DNA from 4 places in the Leptospira selangorensis genome. Region 4 is predicted to be linked to each of the others. Evidence: riboswitches for the same ligand, from Rfam matches in the RefSeq annotation. Region 4 holds a riboswitch; each other region holds the start of a gene.
The links. Region 4 has a riboswitch for cobalamin ahead of EHO58_RS15655 (CbtB domain-containing protein). Riboswitches for the same ligand answer to the same signal wherever they lie in the genome.
Positions count from the first base shown of each region.

Region 1: another riboswitch for cobalamin. It lies ahead of EHO58_RS09085 (TonB-dependent receptor); the one in region 4 lies ahead of EHO58_RS15655 (CbtB domain-containing protein).
Region 2: another riboswitch for cobalamin. It lies ahead of EHO58_RS13255 (acyl-CoA thioesterase); the one in region 4 lies ahead of EHO58_RS15655 (CbtB domain-containing protein).
Region 3: another riboswitch for cobalamin. It lies ahead of EHO58_RS07980 (LIC13354 family exoprotein); the one in region 4 lies ahead of EHO58_RS15655 (CbtB domain-containing protein).

Region 1 covers NZ_RQES01000012.1:228,961-232,394, reverse strand. Annotated here, with positions in the region: gene EHO58_RS09095 (CapA family protein) at 1-507, shown strand, start outside; gene lsa26 (surface adhesion protein Lsa26) at 756-1,496, opposite strand; cobalamin riboswitch at 1,713-1,887, shown strand; gene EHO58_RS09085 (TonB-dependent receptor) at 1,914-3,434, shown strand, end outside.
Region 2 covers NZ_RQES01000018.1:177,050-180,483, reverse strand. Annotated here, with positions in the region: gene arsB (ACR3 family arsenite efflux transporter) at 1-724, opposite strand, end outside; gene EHO58_RS13260 (ArsR/SmtB family transcription factor) at 766-1,095, opposite strand; cobalamin riboswitch at 1,277-1,486, shown strand; gene EHO58_RS13255 (acyl-CoA thioesterase) at 1,728-2,168, shown strand; gene prpB (methylisocitrate lyase) at 2,196-3,119, shown strand; gene prpC (bifunctional 2-methylcitrate synthase/citrate synthase) at 3,116-3,434, shown strand, end outside.
Region 3 covers NZ_RQES01000010.1:497,276-500,709, forward strand. Annotated here, with positions in the region: gene EHO58_RS07970 (alpha/beta fold hydrolase) at 1-240, shown strand, start outside; gene EHO58_RS07975 (flavin monoamine oxidase family protein) at 273-1,613, opposite strand; adenosylcobalamin (AdoCbl) riboswitch at 1,852-1,978, shown strand; gene EHO58_RS07980 (LIC13354 family exoprotein) at 2,173-2,757, shown strand; gene EHO58_RS07985 (LIC_13355 family lipoprotein) at 2,798-3,434, shown strand, end outside.
Region 4 covers NZ_RQES01000019.1:107,992-111,425, reverse strand. Annotated here, with positions in the region: gene EHO58_RS15665 (SDR family NAD(P)-dependent oxidoreductase) at 1-527, shown strand, start outside; gene EHO58_RS15660 (catalase) at 553-1,545, shown strand; cobalamin riboswitch at 1,609-1,793, shown strand; gene EHO58_RS15655 (CbtB domain-containing protein) at 1,929-2,111, shown strand; gene EHO58_RS15650 (CbtA family protein) at 2,102-2,917, shown strand; gene EHO58_RS15645 (CbiX/SirB N-terminal domain-containing protein) at 2,914-3,434, shown strand, end outside.

The sequences.
Region 1 (3,434 bases), on a different contig from region 4:
GAAGAAGGTGTAGCTCTCGTAAAAGAAGCTAAGAAAAAAGCACAATTGGTTTTTATATCCGTTCATGGCGGAGCAGAAGGTGGACCTGCTTTACACGTAAAAAATGAACAAGAAAGATTTTACGGAGAATATAGAGGAAACCTAGTCGCTCTTTCCCATGCTTTGATCGATGCAGGTGCAGACTTATTTATCGGACATGGACCTCATTTACCTAGAGCATTCGAATTGTATAAAGGAAAACTGGTCGCTTACTCTTTAGGAAATTTTTTAGGATATAGAGTATTCTCTACGAAAGGATATGGCGGATATTCTTTGGTCTTAGAAGCAGACTTAGATAAACAAGGGAATTTTATTAAAGGTAAGATCCATCCATTACAATTAAGCCAAAATGGAATTCCTGCTCCGGATCCAGACGCTAAGACTACCGAACTGATCCAGTCTTTGACTAAATCTGATTTCCCAGGAAAAGGACCTAAAATCCAGTCCGACGGAAGTTTCCATCCTTAATTGAAACTATTATATGTAGGAGCTCCTACAAATTTTTCCTAAATTTTTAATTGTAAATTTTACAATTTTATGATATAGGGGAAAAGGCTTCTCCCACTAACCCACCTCCTCCACCCTGGACAGGGTGGGGGCCGTCTTCAAAACCATGTAGGAGCTCCTACAGAGATATTCTCGTAACACTCTAAAATAAAAAGGCCGATATAGGAACTCCTAGATCGGCCTTTTACTTAATAGGATCTTAATGTAAATTATTGGGTTTTGCCAGCCGGCTCCAGCGCGCCTGCAGGAGCTTTGAAGTTGATCTCATAAATATCATAATGAGAATCTCTTGCTCCAGTCACGTAAGCCACGGAAACACCTAAGAAATATCTAAGTCCGAACTTGAGAGTGTTTGTGGCGAAGGCCGCAATCTCTTCGTCGGTCACAGAGAAAGGATGCACTTTGTTTCTGGTCTCATCCAGATATAAGCCTTCCCAGGTTCCAATTAAGGTTCCCTTATATTCTAAACTTAGAATACGTCCAGTAACGGAAAAATTTCTTTTTCCTCCGGACTTACTTTTGCTTACAATCTTATCAGGAAGGCCTTTCGGTAGGGATTTTTCCTGAAGCTGAGCTCCTACCACTTCGTAGTCGGAAGACAATGCAAGAGGCTCTAATCTATGAATCCTATATTGGACTAAAATTTCCTGGTTTAAACTTTTGCTTAAGAAGTTCACTACATCTGCGTTTTCAGGACGTACGCTGAATTCGATCTTTTGTTTTGCCGGAACAAAACATTCGTCCTTCATTTCGTCGCAAGCTTCTGAATCGTTTATAGTATAAACTTCTAAAAGACCTTCGTAAGATTCAAAAATGACCCCTCTGCTTTCAAATTGGATCAATTTTGCAACTGTCCAACCTTCGGAATAAGTTCCGGCTGCTGATAAGGACGAGGTAGTTAAAAGAAAGATCCCTAATAAAAGAAATCTTAAGGATGGAATGCGTTTCATTCGAGTTCGATGCTCCCTGTTATGTAGGTAGACCCGAAGGGATTCCCTTCCGGTCGCGAATTCGTGAATCCTTTCCGGTTTTTATCTTACATCAAGAAAATATTTCTTTCTATTCTTGAAAAATCCACATGTAGGAACTCCTACAGGGTGGGTGTTCGTTACTCTGCGGTCTTGCGTAAGCAAGAGACGGCCAGACCTTTTTGAGATTGCCCCTCCGACTTGGGTTGGGAACCTGGTCTTGCAAGTAGATCGGAAAAGGGAATCCGGTGAAAATCCGGAGCTGTACCCGCAGCTGTAAACGCCTAAACGATCGGTCAAAACCACTGTCGAAAGACGGGAAGGGTCCGAATCGGGCGTGAGTCAGAAAACCTATCAGAGCTACTTTCAATTCTCTGGCTTTCGGGAGTTAAGGCCTCAATGTATAAAAGACCTAAACGATTTTCCAGGATACTTCATCTAGGGCTCTTTTTATTTTCCGTCCAAATATTTTCCCAAGAGACCCAGAAGACTGAAACTTCCACTGTAAAAGTAGTGGGAAAGACCGGTTCCAATTCTCAGCCTGAAAATTTCAGAAAGAACCCAACAGGTTTCCAGACTTCCATAGATCTGGACCAATACAATGCACGTTATACGAATCTTCCGGATGTTTTAGAAAGAGAAGCAGGAGTAAGGATCAGAAGATACGGTGGTTTAGGTTCTTATTCCACTCTATCTCTTAGAGGAACAAATCCGAACCAATCCAGGATCTTCATAGACGGAGTCCCCTTTAATAATTCGCAAGGGGGAGAAGTAAACCTCGCAGATCTTCCATTCGACAATTTACAAAGTATAGAAGTTTATAGAAGTGGCGCTCCCGTCGGATTTTCAGGATCCGCAATCGGTGGAAGTGTAAACTTAGTCACAAGAACAGGAAGCGGTCCTCCTAAAACTCGTGTTAATATAGGTGCCGGAAGTTTTAATACCGGAAAAGGTAGCATAACGCATACGGGAACTTATGGCGGAATTGGCACTAGTGTATTCTTGCTCGGCGAAAAATCCGACCAGAACTTTTCTTATCTAAACAATCATGGGACCTTACTCGTCAATCCTCTGGATGACACGATCGACAAAAGAAGGAACGCTCAATACGAAAGAACTTCGGGAATGTTAGGACTGAGCGGAGATATCGGAGCAACCAAGATCAAATTTTGGAATGATCTAAATTATAGATTTCATGGAATTCCAGGACCTGCAAGTAACCAAACTCAACAAGTTCATCGTAGGTATCTTAGAAATACTACTTCTCTCGGAACGGATACGAAAGGTATATTCGATGGTTTGCTCAGATTAGAGACTCGTGCTTTTACCTCCTTTACGAATGACGATCTATTCGATCCAAAATCTGAATTTTCCAAAGGAACTCCTAATTCCACCGCTTTTATGGGGCAGTCTGGATTCCAAATTACTCCCACACTATATTTATTAGAATATTATCAAATTCTGAAATTTCACGCCGGGATAGAAAGGGAAACTTTTGAAAGATCCAGAAGTACTCCTCAAAATATAGATCTAAAATACGAGCCCGGAAAAACAAGGACCTATACTACTTTTCAAGTAGAGGACGAGTTTCGATTTTTAGACGGGAAACTAGTTTTGACTCCTGGAGTTTCCTGGGATTCTTACAGAGACAAATTCCAGTCCGACGAACCTTGGTATAGAAAACAAGATCCGTTCGCTTCTGCCACAAAAACCACTGAGTTTTCGAATCCTAAAACGGGACTTCTTTGGAGGTTTTGGGAAAAAGAAAATTATTCTTTGGAATTCAAATCTAATATCGCTAAACAATATAGGATCCCGAGTTTTTTGGAACTATTCGGAGAAGTTGGAACAATCATCGCAAACGATTCTCTTAAACCGGAAAGAAGTGAGAATGGGGATGCGGGTGTCACGGGAAGATAT
Region 2 (3,434 bases), on a different contig from region 4:
TGAATACGATCGTCAAAAGTAAAAAGATCAGTGTGATCGGAGAAATAGACGGCAATAATTTTTGAGTCGTCCATTCTTCTCCCTTAAAACGAAGGCTTAAGGTTCGTATTCCCCAACCGAGTAAAAACGGAATTCCTAAGTAGATCAAGACACTATATGCGATGTCCCAATAACTCACATGTATAGAAGAGTTCGTAAATCCTAAAGTCCCTGGAAGGATGCTTACAAATAAATACGCCAAAACTCCGTAAAAAAGAAGCTGAAAGATACTATTTAAGGCGACAAGACCGGCAGCGACCTCTCTATCTCCGTCCGCAAGATCGTTCCATACTAAAACCATCGCAATACAACGTGCGATTCCGATCAGTATTAATCCGATTCGATATTCCTGGTTTTCCGGAAAGAAAAGGAACGCCAACCCGAACATCAATAATGGGCCGACCACCCAATTTAAAAGTAGAGAATATAAGACCAGGTCTATCCGTCCGAACGCCCTAGGAATCCTCGTGAAATTCACCTTAGCCAAAGGAGGAACCATCATAAAAATAAGTCCGATAGCGATCGGAAGATTTGTCCCTCCGAACTCCGAACTTCTAATCCAATCAACAAAACCGGGAGACCAAATAGAGAAAGAGACCCCTATCCCCATAGCGATAAAGATCCAGACGGTTAGAAACTTATCTAAAAAAGATAATCTTTTTTCGGAAATGACATGAGAAGACATTAATCGTTTAATCGCAATATTGCGATTAATGTCAAGCGGTTTTAGCAGGAATTTCCGCTTTCGGGGATCTGAGAAAGAAAAGGAGCAAAATATCCTCCGATCTCCTCCCAAGTTTTTTTATTAATACAATAACAGATGGACGGACCGTCTATGGTTCCTTGTAAAATACCCACGTCTTTTAGCGCTTTTAGGTGTTGTGAGATCGTGGCCTGAGCAAGCCCTAGTTCGTCGACCAAGTCACCACAGATACAGGCTTTTCTTTTGAGAATGGACTCCAAGATCGCAATACGAGCCGGATGCCCGAGGGCTTTTGCATAAGAGGCAATCTTATTCTGCCGCTTATTAAATAGCTCTGTTTTGGTAATTCCCATAGATTGGATGTGGAATTAAGTTATGATAATTTCAATTCAAATTTTAAGCTATGGATTTGAATCCAGAAAACTAATCCACTCCCCTAACAAACAGTCGATTTCAATCACAGATATATTAAGTCACACAGGCTTCTTCTTCAATTGTTCTGTTTTTTTCCTTGACATTTACAAGCCCAAAAACCCTGGTGTAAGAAGCGTTGGTGTTCTGCTCTTATAGCGGAACTTAAAAGGGAACCCGGTGATGATTCCGGGACTGCCCCGCAGCGGTATTCGAGAACGAAATTCACATTCTGCACTGGATCGCGCGATCTGGGAAGCAGTGAAAATTAGGAAAAGGAAGATTCTTCCCAAGCTCGTAAGTCCGAAGACCTGCCAAAGCCCTTCATCCTAGAGAAAACGGATGTGGGTTTACCGGAACCTCGAGGGAGGGTTGGATGGTGGTTCGCGTTTCCTGTCCGTTTACGCCCTCCTCTCTTTCCAAACCCCCTCAAGGCTTCGATTTTCGACTCGCGAGGTGAGAGTTTGGAGCTTAAATATCCTATTTCCTTTTTATGTGGCCTGATTTGCGGGAATTTTTTCCATAAATCGCCTACGAATCATATATTACCTATTTCATATATAAGGTTTTTCTTATGAATAGAGAAAGCCTTGACCATCATTCCGTCAAACTCGAGCCGGGACTTGTTATTGAAACAAGACAGATCGAAATGGTCTTCCCTGAAGTTACCAATCATTATGGAACATTATTCGCTGGAGACGCATTGTCTTTTATGGCGAAAAGTGCATTCATCGCTGCTTCTAGATATTCTCGAAAAAAAGTCGTCGCTGCCAAAAGTGAACAAGTGGATTTTCGTGTTCCGGTCCGGCAAGGAAATCTGATCGAACTAATCTCAAGAGTGGTGTCCGTAGGAAATTCTTCAATGACAATAGAAGTAGAACTCTATGCTGAGGATTTTCTTAGCGGAGAACGCTATTTAGGTACGAAAGGAAAGTTCGTGATGGTCGCTTTAGGAGAAGATGGCCGCCCAACGAAAGTCCCTACCTTAATCCAAAAAGAAATAAATACATTATAGATAAATAATAAAAGGAATCGAACTACTATGAGTAAAAATAAAGAGCCCTACACTCCGGGTGAGAAACTTCGGGATGCGTTAAAAAAGGAATCACCTCTTCAGATCGTAGGCACAATCAACGCAAACCATGCGCTTCTTGCACAAAGAGCCGGTTTCAAAGCGATCTATCTATCTGGAGGAGGAGTGGCTGCAGGTTCTTTAGGAATTCCCGATCTTGGGATCACTACCTTAGAAGATGTTCTCATTGATGTACGTAGGATCACTGATGTTTGCGATCTTCCCTTGCTCGTAGATGTGGATACAGGATTCGGACCTAGCGCATTTAATGTGGCAAGAACCGTAAAATCCTTAATCAAAGCAGGGGCCGCAGGACTTCATATAGAAGACCAAGTTGGTGCAAAGCGATGTGGCCATCGACCGAACAAAGAAATAGTCTCCCAGGAAGAAATGGTCGATCGCATTCGGGCGGCAGTAGATGCAAAGACGGATCCTAAATTTGTGATCATGGCAAGAACCGACGCACTGGCAAACGAAGGTTTAGAGAAAGCGATAGAAAGATGTAAAGCATTCGTAAATGCAGGGGCAGACATGATCTTCCCAGAAGCCGTCACAGATCCGGAAACCTATCGTAAATTTACGGAAGCAGTGTCCGTTCCAATACTCGCAAACATCACTGAATTTGGAGCCACACCATTATTCACTGTAGATGAATTAAAGTCCGCCGGAGTCGGACTCGTATTATATCCGTTATCCGCCTTTAGAGCAATGAACAAGGCTGCAGAAAGAGTCTTTCAAACCATTCGTAAAGAAGGAAGTCAGAAATCCGTATTGGATACTATGCAAACCAGAAATGAACTCTACGAGTCGATCGGCTATTATGAATACGAAGATAGGTTAGATGCATTATTCGCTGCCGCTAAATCAAAAAACGGAAAAGGAGAAATTAGATGAAAGAGATGACTGTCGAAGCAAAGCCAACAAAAGGAAAAAAATCCGTAGCCCTTTCCGGAGTGGCCGCAGGTAATACCGCACTTTGTACGGTAGGTATAACTGGTAACGATCTTCATTATAGAGGATATGATATTCGCGACTTAGCAGAAAAATGCGAGTTTGAAGAAGTCGCTCATCTTCTTATTCATGGGAGACTTCCAACAGTCTCAGAACTTCGCAGATATAAAGACAAATTACATTCTGCCGCAGGGTTGCCGAATGCGGTCAAGGTGGCATTAGAACAATTGCCTTCTAGCACCCATCCGATGGATGTGC
Region 3 (3,434 bases), on a different contig from region 4:
CAACCCACTCGGGTAAACTTCGAGAAGGTCCAATGTCCGGTATTTGTGGCAACAACCGGAAAAGATAGAGTCACTCCTCCACGGATCGGCAGAAAGATCGCTTCCAAATATTCTAGTTCCGTAATGAGATTATATCCTAAACTTTCTCACTGGGCGATAACAGAGGATGGAATCGAAAAAATCCTATTAGATGCGACTGCTTGGATTGAAGAGAAGACAGGAATGCCTTTGAAAAACTAGAACGAAACGTTTGATCTAATAAAAGTTTCTTACTAAACCAGATTCACCGCTTTGATCGCAGAACTCAAGGCGGCCTCTACGGTTCCGGTAATTTCTCCAGTATGCTCTCCTGCGAAGAAGATACGATCATACGGTTTTCTTAAAATGATCTCAGATCCAAAACTTCCCGGTGGAAACTCAGCGACCCCGTTCGGAATGTAATCCTTTTTAGTTTCTGTAAAATAGAATCTTTGGATCTGTAGATCCTTCTTCAAACCTAGACGCTCCAGAGTAAGACGAATATATTCTACCTTTTGGTCTTGGCTAGCAGAATCAAACACTGAAAATCTATCCCCATTCGCAATTACCCCTAAAACCTTATCTGAAGTATCAGACTTGGTACCTGCATCATATAAAAATTGAGCCGCCGCATCTGAATGAACTGCAAAAGGAGAAGATTCCCAAGGAGATTCTTTTAATACCAAAAATAACTTATAAATTTGAGAATAACGAACTCTTAATGCTGCGAGAAGTTTTTCTTTATCCAAACCCGGGTTCCATTTTACATTAGAGATCTGATTCGCGGGTAAAGTGCAGATACAAGTAGAACCGTTAAATTTTCTTCCGGATGCAGTAGTAACGGTAACTCCGGTAGAATCCTGATCCACAGAAAGGACAGGATCTGAAAAAACAAACTCGGTGTTTTCTATATTCATCACCAAGGTTTTGGCAATATTTTCCATTCCACCTTCTATCTTACTATTCCTTTGAGGGAATTGTGCAAGATCGCTTAAAACTTTTTCAGCGGATAGAACTCTGATACTATCTCCATAATGAAGAGAAAGTTTATGACCCAGTAAAGTCAGATCTTCCGGACTAACTCCTTGATACACTAAATAATTATAAATGCTGATACGATCTAGTGCCTGCTGCTGTGCAGTATCTAATTTAGAATTTTGTGATACTAATTTGCTTAAGATCTCTTGCGATTTAGGAGAAAGTTCCCAGCTGCCAGCTTTCTTATAAGTTCCTAAAAATAGATCCGGAACCAAGGGAGAAGATTGTAATTTTAATCCTAGTTCTCTAACTAAACTACGAACAGTTTTATCTTCAGAAGAAACCCATTCCGCTCCTAGATCAATAACATGACCGGAAGGATCTTGTATGGATCTAACTCTTCCCCCTACTCTATCCGTAGCTTCTATCAGAGTTACTTTACTTCCTGTTTTTCCTAAGATGTATGCCGAATAAAGTCCGGAAAGTCCACCACCAAGTACGATTACTTTTTTTCCGGAGTTTGTATTCTGAGCGAATAAATTTCCCTTACGACTTCCTAACAAAGCTGCGGTAGTTAAAATTCCGGCTTTCAGAAAAGTAGATCGGGTAATTTTCATTGGATTCCTCTTGGAAGTTTTATTAGAACTCTCTCTTCTATATTCGGTCTATGAAAGATCTTTCCCGAATTTTTTGCGGACTATAATGTCTCATCGATCTGAAATTATGTACCGAATCCTTTCTAATCGTTCTTATGCTTTGAATATCGTAGATTTATACTGATATTGCAAGGAATAGATGACTTTCGTATCCTTATAGTTTTTCCCTTGCCAGCGAAAGTACTAAACCAAAACCTGGAATTACGCTTTCAGGGAGGAAGTCGGGTGAAAATCCCGCGCTGACCCGCAACTGTGATGTCCGTTTTAAACGGAATAAGCCAGATCTTCCCCGCGATACTTTAACCTCGAGGTTGGGGGGTATCGTAAATCTCGCTCTTTAGCGCATCCGCGCTTTCTGCGATGGGGCCCCGAAAGCTAAAATGTCGGGGCTCTCGAACGGAAAAAGAAAACCACCGCAAATACAAAATCGTTCAGATCTGAATAAGGTCAATGATCGACTAACGTTATTTTGCTTATATTTTCTTTTTCTGCGGTATCCGGCAGACATCAGGAGAGAAAAATGAGAAAATTCAAAAATTCGGCTGCTTTAACGTTTGCCATTTGTTCATTATTCGTGTTCGCGAATTGTTTTGATCTGGGAGAATCCAGTAAGTCTGACAATCAAAACGTACTTGCCTTAGTTGCTGTAGCAGGCTTAAACCCGATTGCAGGAAATTATAATTATTATAATGGAACTTCGGATTATGCGGGTGGGACTTATACTGCACCGGGAAATGAGATTGTAGGAACCTATAATATCTCTCTTTCTTTAATCGCACAAACGATGTTTGATGCGACTTACGGCAATAGTTATTTATACGGTGATATCCAGGAGATCGACACGAATAAAAAAGTGATCTATGTCCGTTTCCGCGGAGATTCCTCTTTTTCCCAAGGGAATTATTCTTGGTATCGTTGGACCGTTAAGGACGGCAAAACCTATGTTTGCCCTGACCTTTCCGGTGTTTCCTCTCAAACAACTCTAGCTTCGGCCAAAGCGGATGATTTGGATTTTTATTCAGATCCGAGTGATATCAACGCTGGCTGCGGTTTAAATAGCGGATTTGATCCTGCTCCTTGGAGTAGACTCGAAACTCAAAACTAAAATAAGCCGAATAACGGAAGGAAAATAGTAAATGTTAAAGATCAAAAAAGTTATTCAAATTTTCGTAATATTTACTTGTTTTTCTTCAAGTTTCATCGGCTGCGAAGATTCCAAAAGTTCTTCCGGCGCAGAGGCTCTTCTTGCACTTGGGCTGGGAGGATCCGGATTCTTAAGTTCTTGCGATCAGAGAACACCAGAATCGGGCAGAGGAATTTTTGTAGCTGATGAGATCATTTCAGCTCCTACGAGTACTGGTATCGGATTCAAAGATTCGGATTGTTCTATCGACGGAATTCGCGGCCAAGGAAAGTTTAACGGCTCTCTTGACGTATATACTTTAGATGCTTCCGGAATCGGATCTTCTATCATACTTCGCTGGTCAGGAATAAAGGTACTTCCTACAAGCGGCATAGACTTTATAGTTTATGAAAACCCTTTCTTTGTAGGGGTTCAGAACAATTCAAACTCATTCGACAACGTTTTTATGGAACCTCTAATAGTAGAGGTAGGCAACGATCTAACAAATTGGTGCGGATGGAATCCAAACTATACGAATTCAGATCCGAATACTTTTGTGGGAAATCCTACATACTGGAATAATTTTGCAGGAATCACTCCCTTCATCTATAATCAAGACTCGAATCCAATGACTGTCTCCGAGGTTTTTGATACGGATA
Region 4 (3,434 bases):
AAGTTTATAGAAATCTAATGGATGTAAACTTTTTCGGCCACGTGAATAGTGCGCTTGCATTTAGTGATCATTTTTCCAAACAAAAAAGTGGTGAGATCGTATTTTTAGCATCCACCCTTGCGTTTTTTTCCATCTACGGATACGGAGCTTATTCGGCTAGTAAGTTTGCGATTGTAGGTTTTGCCCAAGGTTTTCGCCAGGAAATGATGCTTCATGGAGTAAAAGTGAAATTATTCCTTCCTCCTACAACGGATACTCCTGGTTTGGAAAAGGAGAATACCGACAAACCTGAATTGAGTAAGGAAATTGAAATGGGTTCCGCATTAAATAGAATTCATACAATTGATTCCGTAGCAAAGGCCATCCTAAAATGGATACCGAACAAAAAGTTCATCGGTTATACAGGCTGGGATTCTTGGCTCCAATATTTTCTATTTAGACATTTTCCGGAATTCAGCATTAAACTTACCGATTCCGAATTAAAAGCGGCCCAGTCTAGACTGGATAAGAAAAAACAAAAAGTATAACTGTGGATATTCTTAAGGAGACTCTATGAAACCGATTAGCAAGGACTGGAAGGAAGATATTTCCCCGGATGAAGAGATTCGTTTTGCGGAATATGTAAAGGCATTCCAAAAGATCCAAAAAGTAAACTCTTCCAAATTCGGAAAAGGTCGCACATTACATAGAAAGCAGATCTTAGGGCTGCAGGCAAAGTTTGAAGTTTTATCCAATATTCCTGATTATACAAAACAGGGTTTGTTCTCCACTTCCGGCACAAAGGATGTTTGGATCCGATTATCCAGCGGGAGTATGAAACTACAGCCTGATACCACTGGAGACATCAGAGGATTTGCATTAAAAATCCTAGGAGTAAATGGGCCAAGCGCTTTACAAAACGGTAATACTTCTGCCCAAGATTTTCTACTGATCAATTTAGAAGCATTCTCTTCTCCTAAAAGTGAGGAGTTCGTAGGTGTTGTTACCGCAGCAGCTAAAGGAGGAGGTCCGTTATTAAAATATCTTTTTGCCACTTACGGATTTTTCGGTGCATTTGCCAGGATCAAAAAAGTATCAAAAAGTTTTAATAAACCTTTTAGCGGATTTGCAACGGAACCTTTTTATAGCGCGGCACCAATAGCCTTCGGCCCCTACGCTGCGAGAATTAGACTTCTTCCTCCTTCTGGTATAACTCCAAACAAAGATGCCTCAAAGGATTGGGCAAATGATATTAAATCAAAACTTTCAAAAGGTCCTCTGGTTTATACATTCCAAGCCCAATTTTTCACGGATGAAAAAACAACTCCAATCGAAGATGCTTCCGTTGATTGGCCTGAATCAGAAGCTCCTTACGTTACTCTCGCTACTCTTACAATTCCAACTCAAGATTTCGGATCCGAGCCCGGTCTATCTTTGCAAAAAAAGATCGAAGATACAATTTTTGATCCTTGGGAAGCTTTATTAGAGCATAGACCTTTAGGAGATGTAATGAGAGCGAGAAAACATGTATATCTAGCGAGCCAAAAAGGAAGAGGCGCAGTTTAGAGAATTTTGTTAGATTGAAAATAAAATACTATGCAAAATCACTCACCTAAATAGATCCTGAAATCTCAGACTATTTTTGTAGGAACATAGATGTCTCCATCTATGGGAAGACGGTGCAATTCCGTCACGGTACCCGCCGCTGTAAGAGGGACAAAAGGCACAAGATGTCACTGGGTGTAAAAACCTGGGAAGACGTGCTGAGTAGGACGATCTCGAGTCAGAAAACGACCTTACAAAAATCCTGAAGCTACGTGATCCAGTCTCGGATGTAAGACGGTTACGTAACTAAACTCAATTTTTTTCATACGATACTTTGGCTCATTCTTTTGTGCCTTAATATCGTTTATATCTTGTTAGGTGAAGATCTCTTAGGAGGGATTTTTATGCGCTCGATTTCCGTTTCGAAGGATTTTTCAGGAGCCAAATTATGGCTTAGAGCTTCCGTTCTGGTTTTTGCAGGATTTCTTGCTTTTTCTACGATCTATGCAGTAGGCCTGGAACCAATGGTGTATTTGCACGATACTTTTCATGATATAAGACATTCCACAGGATTTCCATGCCATTAAGATCAGAGTTTTCTGATCTTCTGCGGACAGGGATATTTTCCGGTCTGGTGTCAGGTCTTGTTTTAGGGATCATGGTCTGTGTTTGGAATCTTCCGTTGATTTTAGAGGCGGAAAAGTTTGAAGCAAAATCTGCATCAGAAAATTTGAATACAGGTCATACACATGTTCACTCCCATACCCATGGAGAACGCCATTCCCATACAAAAGTGGAATCCGCTTCTTCTGAAAAGATTGAGAGTGATAGTCTCTGGCAAAAAAGAAATTTAGGAACAATCATAGGTTCCGTTCTATTAGGAATTTCTTTTGGAGTTTTGGTTTCCCTTTGGATGGTATTTTTTCCTCCTAACGGCTTTTTAGAGAACCCTTCCCTATCCAAGGCGATCTACCTTAGTATCTTATTTGCAGTCGGTGGATTTCTAATCTTCTTTGGAATTCCATATTTAGGGCTTCCTCCCGAATTACCTGGGAGAGCCTCCGGAAGTTATGATTACCCGGAAAGACAGGCCTGGTGGTATCTTAGTGTTGGGTCCAGCTTGGTCGGTATTTTAGGATCTAGGATCCTTCTATCATATTTAAACATTCATAATTTGCTAAAATGGGCTTTTGCTTTAGTAATGGTCCTATTCTTTTCGGGACTTCCATTCTATATCGGTGTGCCTGATATTTCGGAAGATTTTGCGGCTCCAAAAGAATTAAGGAACCAATTCGAATATGTGACCTTGCTCACGAATCTGATCTTCTGGTATTTATTATCCTCTTTATTTTTCATATTCTGGAAACCAAAGCAGGTATTAGGATTCAAATGAAACCTAAAATTGCGGTTCTGGTGTTGGGTCATGGAAGTAGGGAAATAAATTCCAATCTTGAATTCGTTTCTCTGGTCGAGGCCTATTCCCTTACTCGTCCGGATCTGAAAATTTCACATGCTTATGTAGAACTTGCCAAACCCGATCTGGAAACTGCATTAAGAGAGCTTAGCAAAGAATATTCTAATATAATAATATTTCCTCTGTTTTTATACACTTCAGGTCATATCAAAAACGATGTTCCGATCGTTCTGGATCGAATTAAATCAGAGTTCCCAAGTCATTCTTTCAAAATGGCGAATAGTTTAGGAGTCCATTCTAAAATGGTATCCTTACTTAGAAACCGTGCAGAAGGATTTATACCTCTAAACAAAGAACAATCCTCTAAAACTGGAGTAATCATAGTAAACAGAGGCTCTTCTGATCCTGATGCGAATGGAGACTTCTATAAAACGGTTCGTTTATTCCAAGAAGGAAATCATTTCTCCTTTGTTCTTCCTTCCTTCATAGGGATCAC